Regions from separate parts of the Paenibacillus sp. ALE2 genome, predicted to be linked through region 3. Evidence: riboswitches for the same ligand, from Rfam matches in the RefSeq annotation. Region 3 holds a riboswitch; each other region holds the start of a gene.

The links. A riboswitch is a leader RNA that binds a small molecule or an ion and turns the genes downstream of it on or off. The one in region 3 is predicted to bind cyclic di-AMP.
Region 1: it holds a riboswitch for cyclic di-AMP, as region 3 does, so the genes downstream of both, ACXHJ1_RS12085 (TrkH family potassium uptake protein) here and ACXHJ1_RS06610 (3D domain-containing protein) in region 3, are expected to answer to the same signal.
Region 2: it holds a riboswitch for cyclic di-AMP, as region 3 does, so the genes downstream of both, ACXHJ1_RS00210 (hypothetical protein) here and ACXHJ1_RS06610 (3D domain-containing protein) in region 3, are expected to answer to the same signal.
Region 4: it holds a riboswitch for cyclic di-AMP, as region 3 does, so the genes downstream of both, ACXHJ1_RS18735 (3D domain-containing protein) here and ACXHJ1_RS06610 (3D domain-containing protein) in region 3, are expected to answer to the same signal.

Annotation. Positions count from the first base shown of each region.
Region 1 is NZ_CM134213.1:2,774,762-2,776,963, reverse strand. Features, by position in the region: gene ACXHJ1_RS12085 (TrkH family potassium uptake protein) at 1-918, opposite strand, end outside; cyclic di-AMP (ydaO/yuaA leader) riboswitch at 1,319-1,471, opposite strand; gene ACXHJ1_RS12080 (CPBP family intramembrane glutamic endopeptidase) at 1,733-2,202, shown strand, end outside.
Region 2 is NZ_CM134213.1:43,841-46,042, reverse strand. Features, by position in the region: gene ACXHJ1_RS00215 (glutathione peroxidase) at 1-17, opposite strand, end outside; cyclic di-AMP (ydaO/yuaA leader) riboswitch at 481-652, shown strand; gene ACXHJ1_RS00210 (hypothetical protein) at 766-1,161, shown strand; gene kdpF (K(+)-transporting ATPase subunit F) at 1,346-1,423, shown strand; gene kdpA (potassium-transporting ATPase subunit KdpA) at 1,569-2,202, shown strand, end outside.
Region 3 is NZ_CM134213.1:1,553,093-1,555,294, forward strand. Features, by position in the region: gene ACXHJ1_RS06610 (3D domain-containing protein) at 1-1,065, opposite strand, end outside; cyclic di-AMP (ydaO/yuaA leader) riboswitch at 1,337-1,616, opposite strand; gene ACXHJ1_RS06615 (TatD family hydrolase) at 1,817-2,202, opposite strand, start outside.
Region 4 is NZ_CM134213.1:4,270,502-4,272,703, reverse strand. Features, by position in the region: gene ACXHJ1_RS18740 (polysaccharide deacetylase family protein) at 1-51, shown strand, start outside; gene ACXHJ1_RS18735 (3D domain-containing protein) at 251-919, opposite strand; cyclic di-AMP (ydaO/yuaA leader) riboswitch at 926-1,099, opposite strand; gene ACXHJ1_RS18730 (amino acid ABC transporter ATP-binding protein) at 1,339-2,061, opposite strand; gene ACXHJ1_RS18725 (ABC transporter substrate-binding protein/permease) at 2,048-2,202, opposite strand, start outside.

The DNA of each region.
Region 1 (2,202 bases), 1.2 Mb from region 3:
CGAAGCCCCAATAAACATGAGTATGATGATAAAAAACTGCGTAGCCTGCCGCAAGCCTGCAATGTCCAGCGTGTTGGCACCTGCGGTGCGAGGGGTAACGGACTGGAATAAAGAACCCAGCAGTTTACCACCCCAATCAAGCGAGCCAAGCGTCTTCGGATTCGTAAACTCAAATACAAAAATGACAAGCGTCCCGACGACAATCAGAGCAGCTGTCATGCTGAGTACCACCTTGGTATGCAAGGACAGTCTCTTACGCTTGCGATAATCTGCCAGGTCAGACATCACTACAAAACCAATACCACCCGAAATAATGAGAAACATGGCTGTAAAATTAACAATCGGATCATATACATAACCTGTCAGGCTGCGAAATTCACCGAACAAATCAAAACCAGCGTTATTAAACATGGAAATGGCATGCCAGATCCCAAAATAAATCGCCCTGCCGACAGGCATATCAAATGACCAGCGAATCGAAAAAATAGCTGCACATACGCCCTCAATCATCAGCGAGTACCATAGCACCTTGCGGATCAATCCGACAATTCCTTCGACAGAGGTCTGATTCATCGCTTCTTGCAAAATAAGGCGCTCCCGCAAGGAAATCCGACGCTTGAACACCAGCGCGATCAAGGTAGCCATAGTCATAAAGCCAAGTCCGCCAATCTGAATCAGCGCAACGATGACAATTTGACCAAAGGTTGTAAAAAAGAGCCCTGTATCCTTAACGACAAGCCCAGTTACACAGGTCGCGGAAGCGGCAGTAAACAAAGCGTCTATAAACGCGAGTGGTTTTCCTGTTGTATTAGAGATGGGCAGCATTAACAATAAACTACCTATTAGAATGATAATGGCAAAGCCTGCAACGAATATTTGCGGTGGAGAAAGCCGAAGCCAGCTTGCATTGGGATTCATTTATTCATCACTTCTCCTCCTTGGTGAACTATGAGCATGGAGAACGCTCAGCTCATAAAATCACCAATTCTTTTCAGTTTCTTTTATAAATCAGAAAAGTATCCGCAAAGCGGGATACTTTTGCCTTTCAATACTCACTACACTTTATACGTAACTACCTCATGGAACGTTTGATGACTTTAAGGCGGGCAGCAGCGAAGCGGTCCATTTGAATCTGGAGAAGCGATAGCGCTCGCCTTTGACTCTGAATTTTACCCTTATCAAGGTCTAGAAAATCAAAAAAAATTCAGTGGCAACAGCGATTGGAAGATCAAATGGAACGCGCAGCGTCCTTAACTCAGCAAACTTTTATTCACACTTATACACACAAAAAAAGACACCGGAAAACCGAGTGCCTGACTTGGTTCCTGCCCACAGCCTACGAGGTTAGCTGACGGATTCGGGCAGCACAGTATGCCCTATTTACACTTCCGATCCATCAGGATCGGCTGTAAAATTCCCCCCAGTAACATGGTTCCCCCGTTTTCTCACAGAAATTCGGCTTAAATGTATGTCATTACCCATATATTTCATAGGCATTGCCTCAAGATTATAATCCTTCTCTATCCAGATCACAAAACCGATTTCGCCGAAAAAACGTGAAATTGGCTTTAATTTGCGATTGGGCATCGCTTAATCACAGCTTATCTAATTTTATTAAAACTTTAAAGTGCTTTCACTCTGTTTTCATGAATATCGCTGGTCTGTTGGCGGGAACCTGTGCAGTATGATATCTTTAATGGATGTTCTTATTTACAGATTAAGGAGGAAACTCATGAATCCTATCGGGAAACCGGTCGTGCTCACGGCCAACTTCAAAAAATTAGGCTTGCTGGGCGGGGTTGGCCTGATTTGCTTTTTTATCTTTCAATTGCTTATTCCCTCGCTTAGCAATCCAAGTCCGGAATCATTGATGAATGCAAAGGTCATCAGCAAACAAGAAGCGATCGTACACGCCTTGGACTTTGCCCGTTCCGAGCTGGGCTATACGGAATCACAGCCAGAGAAGCCTGTCGTGACCTATCAGGCTGAAACAGATTTGTACGGTTATTTATCCAGAGAAAAACTGCTTCAAGCGTACGATCGTACATGGAAAAAAAATTATCCTTATGAAACCTTTCGGGTTGATTTGCCTGATTCCTCAGCGAAGGGCAAGCTGCAAATTCATGTGGATTTATCCACTGGGAAGGTCGTTAGCTTTAAACGGATCACCTCCAGCACCAATTACACACAGGCTGATGTTTC
Region 2 (2,202 bases), 1.5 Mb from region 3:
TATTTATATACGCTCATGATATCCCTCCTAATTAAATATTTTACAATTAAATTGTGAACAATTCAACAAGGGGTTGCAAGTCCAGAAGAGTCTACAGACATTGTGCATTGTAAAATCGTCTTTTGTTCAAAACGGTAAATCGCACTTCAAATGGAGCAAATTGAGGTGTTTCTTCTCATAAAAAAGGCTTCATTCGATAATTATCTAGTACATATAGCGCATTTTCTTTCTTTTTTATAAATAAAGGGCAACCGTACCATACCCTACGCCAATATTGACATGCCTTTCATTTTCAAAAAGGGGTGAAATACAGAGTTTTAGAGAGATACGAGAAGCATAGGTTGGTTGTAAGCGTTATCCTTAATCTTCTATGCTCTAAAGGGTGATTTATAGCCTTGCCGTTGAGCTTTACAGTCTTCCTTGCACGGGTGTATGATTCAAGACGTAATTTCAAATTAACAACAATGAAGCAACAACGAATTGTCTAAAGCGCTGAATTTTGCAGTTGCAAAAGCGGGGGAACCAACGAGTATATACGGCTTTGCAAGCCGTGTGTCTCATGGGGTGAATTTTCCGGCCAAGTGCCGTAAATAGGGCGACTCTCACGTCCGAATCCGACAGCTAACCTCGTAAGCGTACAGGGAGAGGCAACAAACCGCCGTGTGCAGCCATGGTTTATTTTATCATGGAATGTATGAAGCCGGAGGAAGCCTTTTTCCTTCGGCTTCTTTTTGTTGTCTTTTTATACCGGGAGAGGAGCTACTGATGGAAGGTCGGTTAATTATTGTCACTGCACCGAATGAAGCGGGCAGAAGTTTTGTGAAATTGCTTATGTTCAAAAAATTGGCGTTTGCAGTTCTCACAAATAGCACCCAGGAGGAACGACAGCTCAAAAAAATGGGTGTAGAGCACATTGTGCGCATCAATACGATGCAAGCGGGAAAATGGAATTTTCCTAAAAAAGAAATTGGTAGTGTGTATTTGTTCGAAAACAGCTTGAATCTAACTTGCCGTTTCCTGCAAATATGTCGGCCACTAACATCAGAATTGATCTATGTTATTACGCACGGCTGTAATCCACAAGGAATTTATCGGGGATTGGGAGCGGACCATGTGATCTACACATTGAACGGAGAGGTGGGTTTCCTGCTGAACGGATAAGCACTTATAACATAGCTGCTTTGTGATTTTATGATGGAATCGGAAATAAAGATCTGAAAAGCGATACGGAGGGTATGAACATGATGGATTTATACATGCTGCTCGTAATGGCTGTGAGTTATGGAGTGATACTGCTGTTTGTACGCTGGTGTGATGCACAGACCTCAAAAGGAGGGCGAAGAGGATGATCGTTGTGCTAGGACTTACGGCTATTGTGTTCGTGTATTTAATCTATGCACTCCTGAATCCTGAAAAATTCTAGTCAACTATAGGATCGAGCAGGCGGGAACAGCAGATCAAGAATGCAGCATCAGAGATGCAGATTTTCGCAAACGTGTGCACTCAATGGATGGTCTGAATCAGGTCTGTTGTTCCAAATGCAGGAGCATTTTAAGGAGGAATAGAGGATGGAGCTACTGCAAATTGGGATTGTGATCATCATATTGTTGCTCTTGGTAAAGCCGATGGGCACCTATATGTATCACGTATTCTCGAATGAACCGAATCGGACGGATCGGATTTTTGGTGGAACGGAAAAGCTGATTTATAAGGCTGTAGGCTTGAAGAAACAGGACAGCATGCATTGGACGACGTACGCTATGAGTTTCATTGCAACCAATGTGGTGCTTGTGGGGATCAGCTACCTGCTATTGCGCTTGCAGGCTATACTCCCGGGCAATCCGGTTGGGAACAGTAATATGGAAGCATCATTGGCCTTTAATACGGTAATCAGCTTTATGACCAATACGAATCTCCAACATTATAGCGGAGAAAGCGGGCTTACGTATCTGACACAGATGGCGTTCGTCACGATGATGATGTTTACTTCGGCTGCTTCGGGGTTTTCGGTTGCTGCGGCTTTTATGAGGGGATTGACGCGGCGCGGTGAAGGGCTGGGTAATTTTTTTCAAGATTTTATTAAAGCCAACATACGGATTTTCCTGCCGCTTGCCTTTGTACTTACGCTGGTGCTGGTGGGATTAAAAGTACCACAGACGCTACAACCCACGGCGGATATTACGACTTTAAGTGGTACACAGC
Region 3 (2,202 bases):
CTCATAATACACATCGATTTTGTGGCCTTTAATCGCGCCACCGGTATCCTCCGCACGGCGGAAGCCCACCCCTTCAATATACACCCACCACCCGATTGGAATTACACTCGGATCGACAGCGATGGTGCGTCCTTCCGTGACACGCGTGCCGGAGGCGGTACGTGTACCGATACCTGGCTCCTGTGCGGAATACGCCGTCATGGAGACATTTTGTAAAACTTTTCTATAATTAAAATTAATACCTGCTTTACGGACAGCACTGCCCGAACTAACCTTTGTAGCCTTAACCGCATCTTTAGGGCCGATGGAAGCAGCTAGAACGACCGGTTTCTTCTTCGTTCCTACCGCAATTACCTTATCCACACGATTCTGTGCGACTTCCTTGTTGACCAGCTGTTTGGATACCAATTTTCCATCATGGTATACCTTTTGAACATGCTGGACTACCACACCCGATTTGCCACTTTGAATGACTCGATTATCGCCTTTATAGAGACTTGGATCTGCCGTTTTGATGACCTGATAAGGCACTTGTTTTTTCTGTTCGACCTGCTGTTTCTTCACACGGACGATTTTTATGTCCATGTTAGCTGAAACAGAGGCATCCAACGCAGGGTAAACTTTATCCGTTGATGATAATTTATAGCCCGAAGTGCGAATGGCACCCTCTACTGTATTTTCTGTTGTGTACAGCTTTTTCGTCTTATTGCCTGAGGATACTTTAACCTGATTGGCACGTTTAATGACTACGCGATCCCCATCCTGAACTGCCCCATTTAGCGGCATGGAAATTGTATCATGCGGCTGAAGTGAAATAGAATGCTCATTGAGCAAATCTTGGAGCTTGGATTCCCGGGTTTCTACCGCAGATGCCTTACCATCGATGACAAAAAAGACTTGTTTTTTAGATTGCGTGTACATCAGAATTGAAATCATAATCGTTAGTGCGATTAGAAAAATAGCAACCAAAGCAGCCTGGCGCACATTCTCTTGCTTCCAACGTAATACGTAAGACATGCTGGATGAGCGTGACTCATGGGTCTCCTCTTTTCGGAAAATGCCCATTTCCTCCGTCCTCCTTACATAGCCCGCCGTCTGGAGTAAGACATAGTTGATCGTTGACGTGACTATAACAGATTTTCTACAAGACAAGCCCGTACTGCGACTGTCCTGCACCATGTACCCGTCTTCGCGGCATGCTGTCCTCCCCTGTTTAACCACAGTATGATGACAGATTTTCTTTTATTCACAACAAAAAAAGCCAAAGAAAGAGACTAGAGAGCTCTTTCGTGGCTTCCGACATGTGTGAATATGCGGGAAAACTCATGCACGAGATGGCTTCTCTCTTGTTACGCTTACGGGGTTAGCTGTCGGGTTCGGACGTAGAGAGTCGCCCTAGCTTAGGTCAACCGCTCATGGCGGTCGCCTTCACATTCACCCCGAAGACCCAGAAAGAAATCGAAATACGGCTTCTCTACCTGTTCATCCCATTCGGGAAATGAATTTCGGTTGAGCCGGCTGCTGAAGAGACATTCTCTCTTGCACATACGCCGGACGTACTGTAAGCCATATCGGTTCCCCCGTTCCCTGCAAAAGGGACTCAGCGAGACTGGTTCATGAAATGATTTGTTGATGTTTACACTCAACAACAATTCACTGAAAAGATGATATCCTGTTTCCATGCATGTTGTAAAGCAGGTTTCAAGTACATTTTTTAAAATATTCGGTTAAAAAATTGTAATATTCTTGAGTTTCCTGCAACAAAATCATAATTAGCTCCGTCTATCTCTTTATTTTGATTGATTTCTTCGCTTTTTCACTGAATGTCAAATCGTTCCAAAGCATTTCGGGTCGTAATGGATACCAATTCCTCCACCGTAATTCCCTTAATTTGGGCAGCTGCCTCTGCCACCAATCTCACATGGGCCGACTCATTTCGCTTCCCACGAAACGGATGAGGCGTCAAGTATGGCGCGTCCGTTTCAATCAGCAGACGATCCAGCGGAACCTGGGCCAGTACCTCTTTTGGCTGCTTGGCATTTTTGAACGTTATGGGCCCGCCAAAGGAAAGGTGAAAGCCCATATCAAGCACCATTTTAGCGGTCTCCCAGCTCCCAGAAAAGGAGTGCATGACTCCGCCAATCTCGCTCGCCTTTTCCTCACGTAAAATTCTCACAATATCTTCATGCGCATCCCGGTTAT
Region 4 (2,202 bases), 2.7 Mb from region 3:
TACAAGTTTGTCACAGTCCCCCGGCTACTTCACACATCGGAACGAAAATAACAGTATGTCTAAGCCTCGTATATACCAACAACGTAAAAAGGCTGCCTTGACGAGCAGAATGCTTCTGCTTGTAAGACAGCCTTTTTTAGCGATAAACGACCGTACTGATAAGAAGTCGTCCCAGTTATATGTTGTGTGCTATAATATTAAGTTTACATAATATATATTATGTTTAATGAAATCAAATATATGCACAATGCTATTTATCAATAACGTACAGTTTCACATTTTGGAAGCCGAAGTCGTTCACGAATGATTTGTTGCCAGGGATAAAGATATCAATCCGCTTTCCGGTAATAGCGCTGCCCTGATCACGGGCAACGGCTACAAAAGAATGGTCTGGCAAGCCGGGATGGGAATAGCCTGTAACTAGCACCTTTGTTCCCATAGGAATGACTTTCGGGTCTACTGCAATTGTACCCAGTTTAAGCGGATTACCGTAGTAATCGACTGCACCCCATTTGCCATTTTCATCAGCTGCGGCTGAATATGCTGTTGCTTTAACATCAACAACTTTACTGTAATTGAATGTTTTGCCCCATGCTTCAATTGTTGGCCTCTCATTCGCTGGTGCTTTCTCCGTAAGTAGCTGTGGTTTCGAATCCGAAGCCGCCTTCACACTTTTTTCGTCTGGCACTTTAATTTGTAGACCTGCATATATGTTGTTGGACGCAATATCCGGGTTAGCCTTCGTCAAGTCATCTACCGATACCCCATAACGTTGAGCAAGCAAAAAGAAAGTATCGCCTTCTTTGGCAGTATGAAGCGAAGCAGCATTTGCTACTCCAGCTGTCTGTGCCAATCCTGCAATCGCTGCGGCAAGCACCGCAAATTTCATGGTTTTTCCAATATGTTTTAAGTGTTTCAAAGATATGTACCTCCTCTGTTGTGCCTGCGAGGTTAGCTGTCGGATTCGGGCTCAGGAGAAGCCCTATGCTTGCGCAATTCACCCCTAGGTCATATTCCATACTTTTTATGATGTATTGGAACAATGGCCGTTGTTACGTCCCCCGCACTTCCCATAGTTTGAGTCCAGCACCTGAGTATTTATTATCATAAGTGCTGCCTCGGTAAGTTTTGGCTTACTGCATAATATCACAATTTTGTAACCTTATCTGCATGAAAATGTTGGGAACCTTGAACATCATACTACACTCATTACAATTTTGTCATTAAGAATCCGTTTTTTGTTACGAAAATATGGAGATATGGTGACAAAAAAAGAAAAGCCCTCCGTGAACCATCGTCACGAGAAGGGCTATGTCAATATTTTATAAAAGCATTTTCTTACAGTACTTTAGCAAGAAAGTCACGAGTACGATCATGGCTTGGAGTACCAAAAACTTGCTCAGGCGTGCCTTGCTCTATAATTTGGCCGTTGTCCATAAAGATGATCCGATCCCCTACTTCACGGGCAAAGCCCATTTCGTGCGTCACGATCACCATCGTCATGCCGCCTTCAGCGAGCTTCTTCATTACATCTAGAACCTCTCCAACCATTTCAGGGTCCAGAGCTGAAGTAGGCTCATCAAACAGCATTACGTGCGGCTGCATAGCCAGAGCACGTGCTATCGCTATACGTTGCTTTTGACCGCCAGATAACTGGTTCGGGTAGGTATTCTTCTTATCCTCAAGACCCACGGTCCGCAGGAGCTCCAACGCAATTTTCTCCGCTTCTTTCCCCGATTGCTTCTTCACCTGCGTTGGTGCAAGCGTCAGATTCTGCAGTATTGTTTTATGCGGAAACAGATTGAAATGTTGGAAAACCATCCCCATCTTCTCTCGAGTCGCATTAATATTATGACCACGGGCCGTAATCGGCTCACCCTCAAACAAGATTTCCCCTTCTGTTGGCTGTTCCAACAGATTCATACAACGCAAAAACGTACTTTTCCCCGAACCACTCGGGCCGATAATGACGACTACTTCACCTTTGGCGATATCTATATCAATGCCTTTTAAAATTTCATTCTTACCGAATGATTTACGCAGTTGTTTAACGGTGATCACTGGCTCTCAACTTCCTTTCCCATAAACCCAACAGCTTAGATAAGCTGAATGTCATTACAAAATAAATAGCGGCTGCGATTACGAACGGACTTAAGCCTTCGTAGGTAATATTCTTAATGACCTGGGCTTGATACATAATGT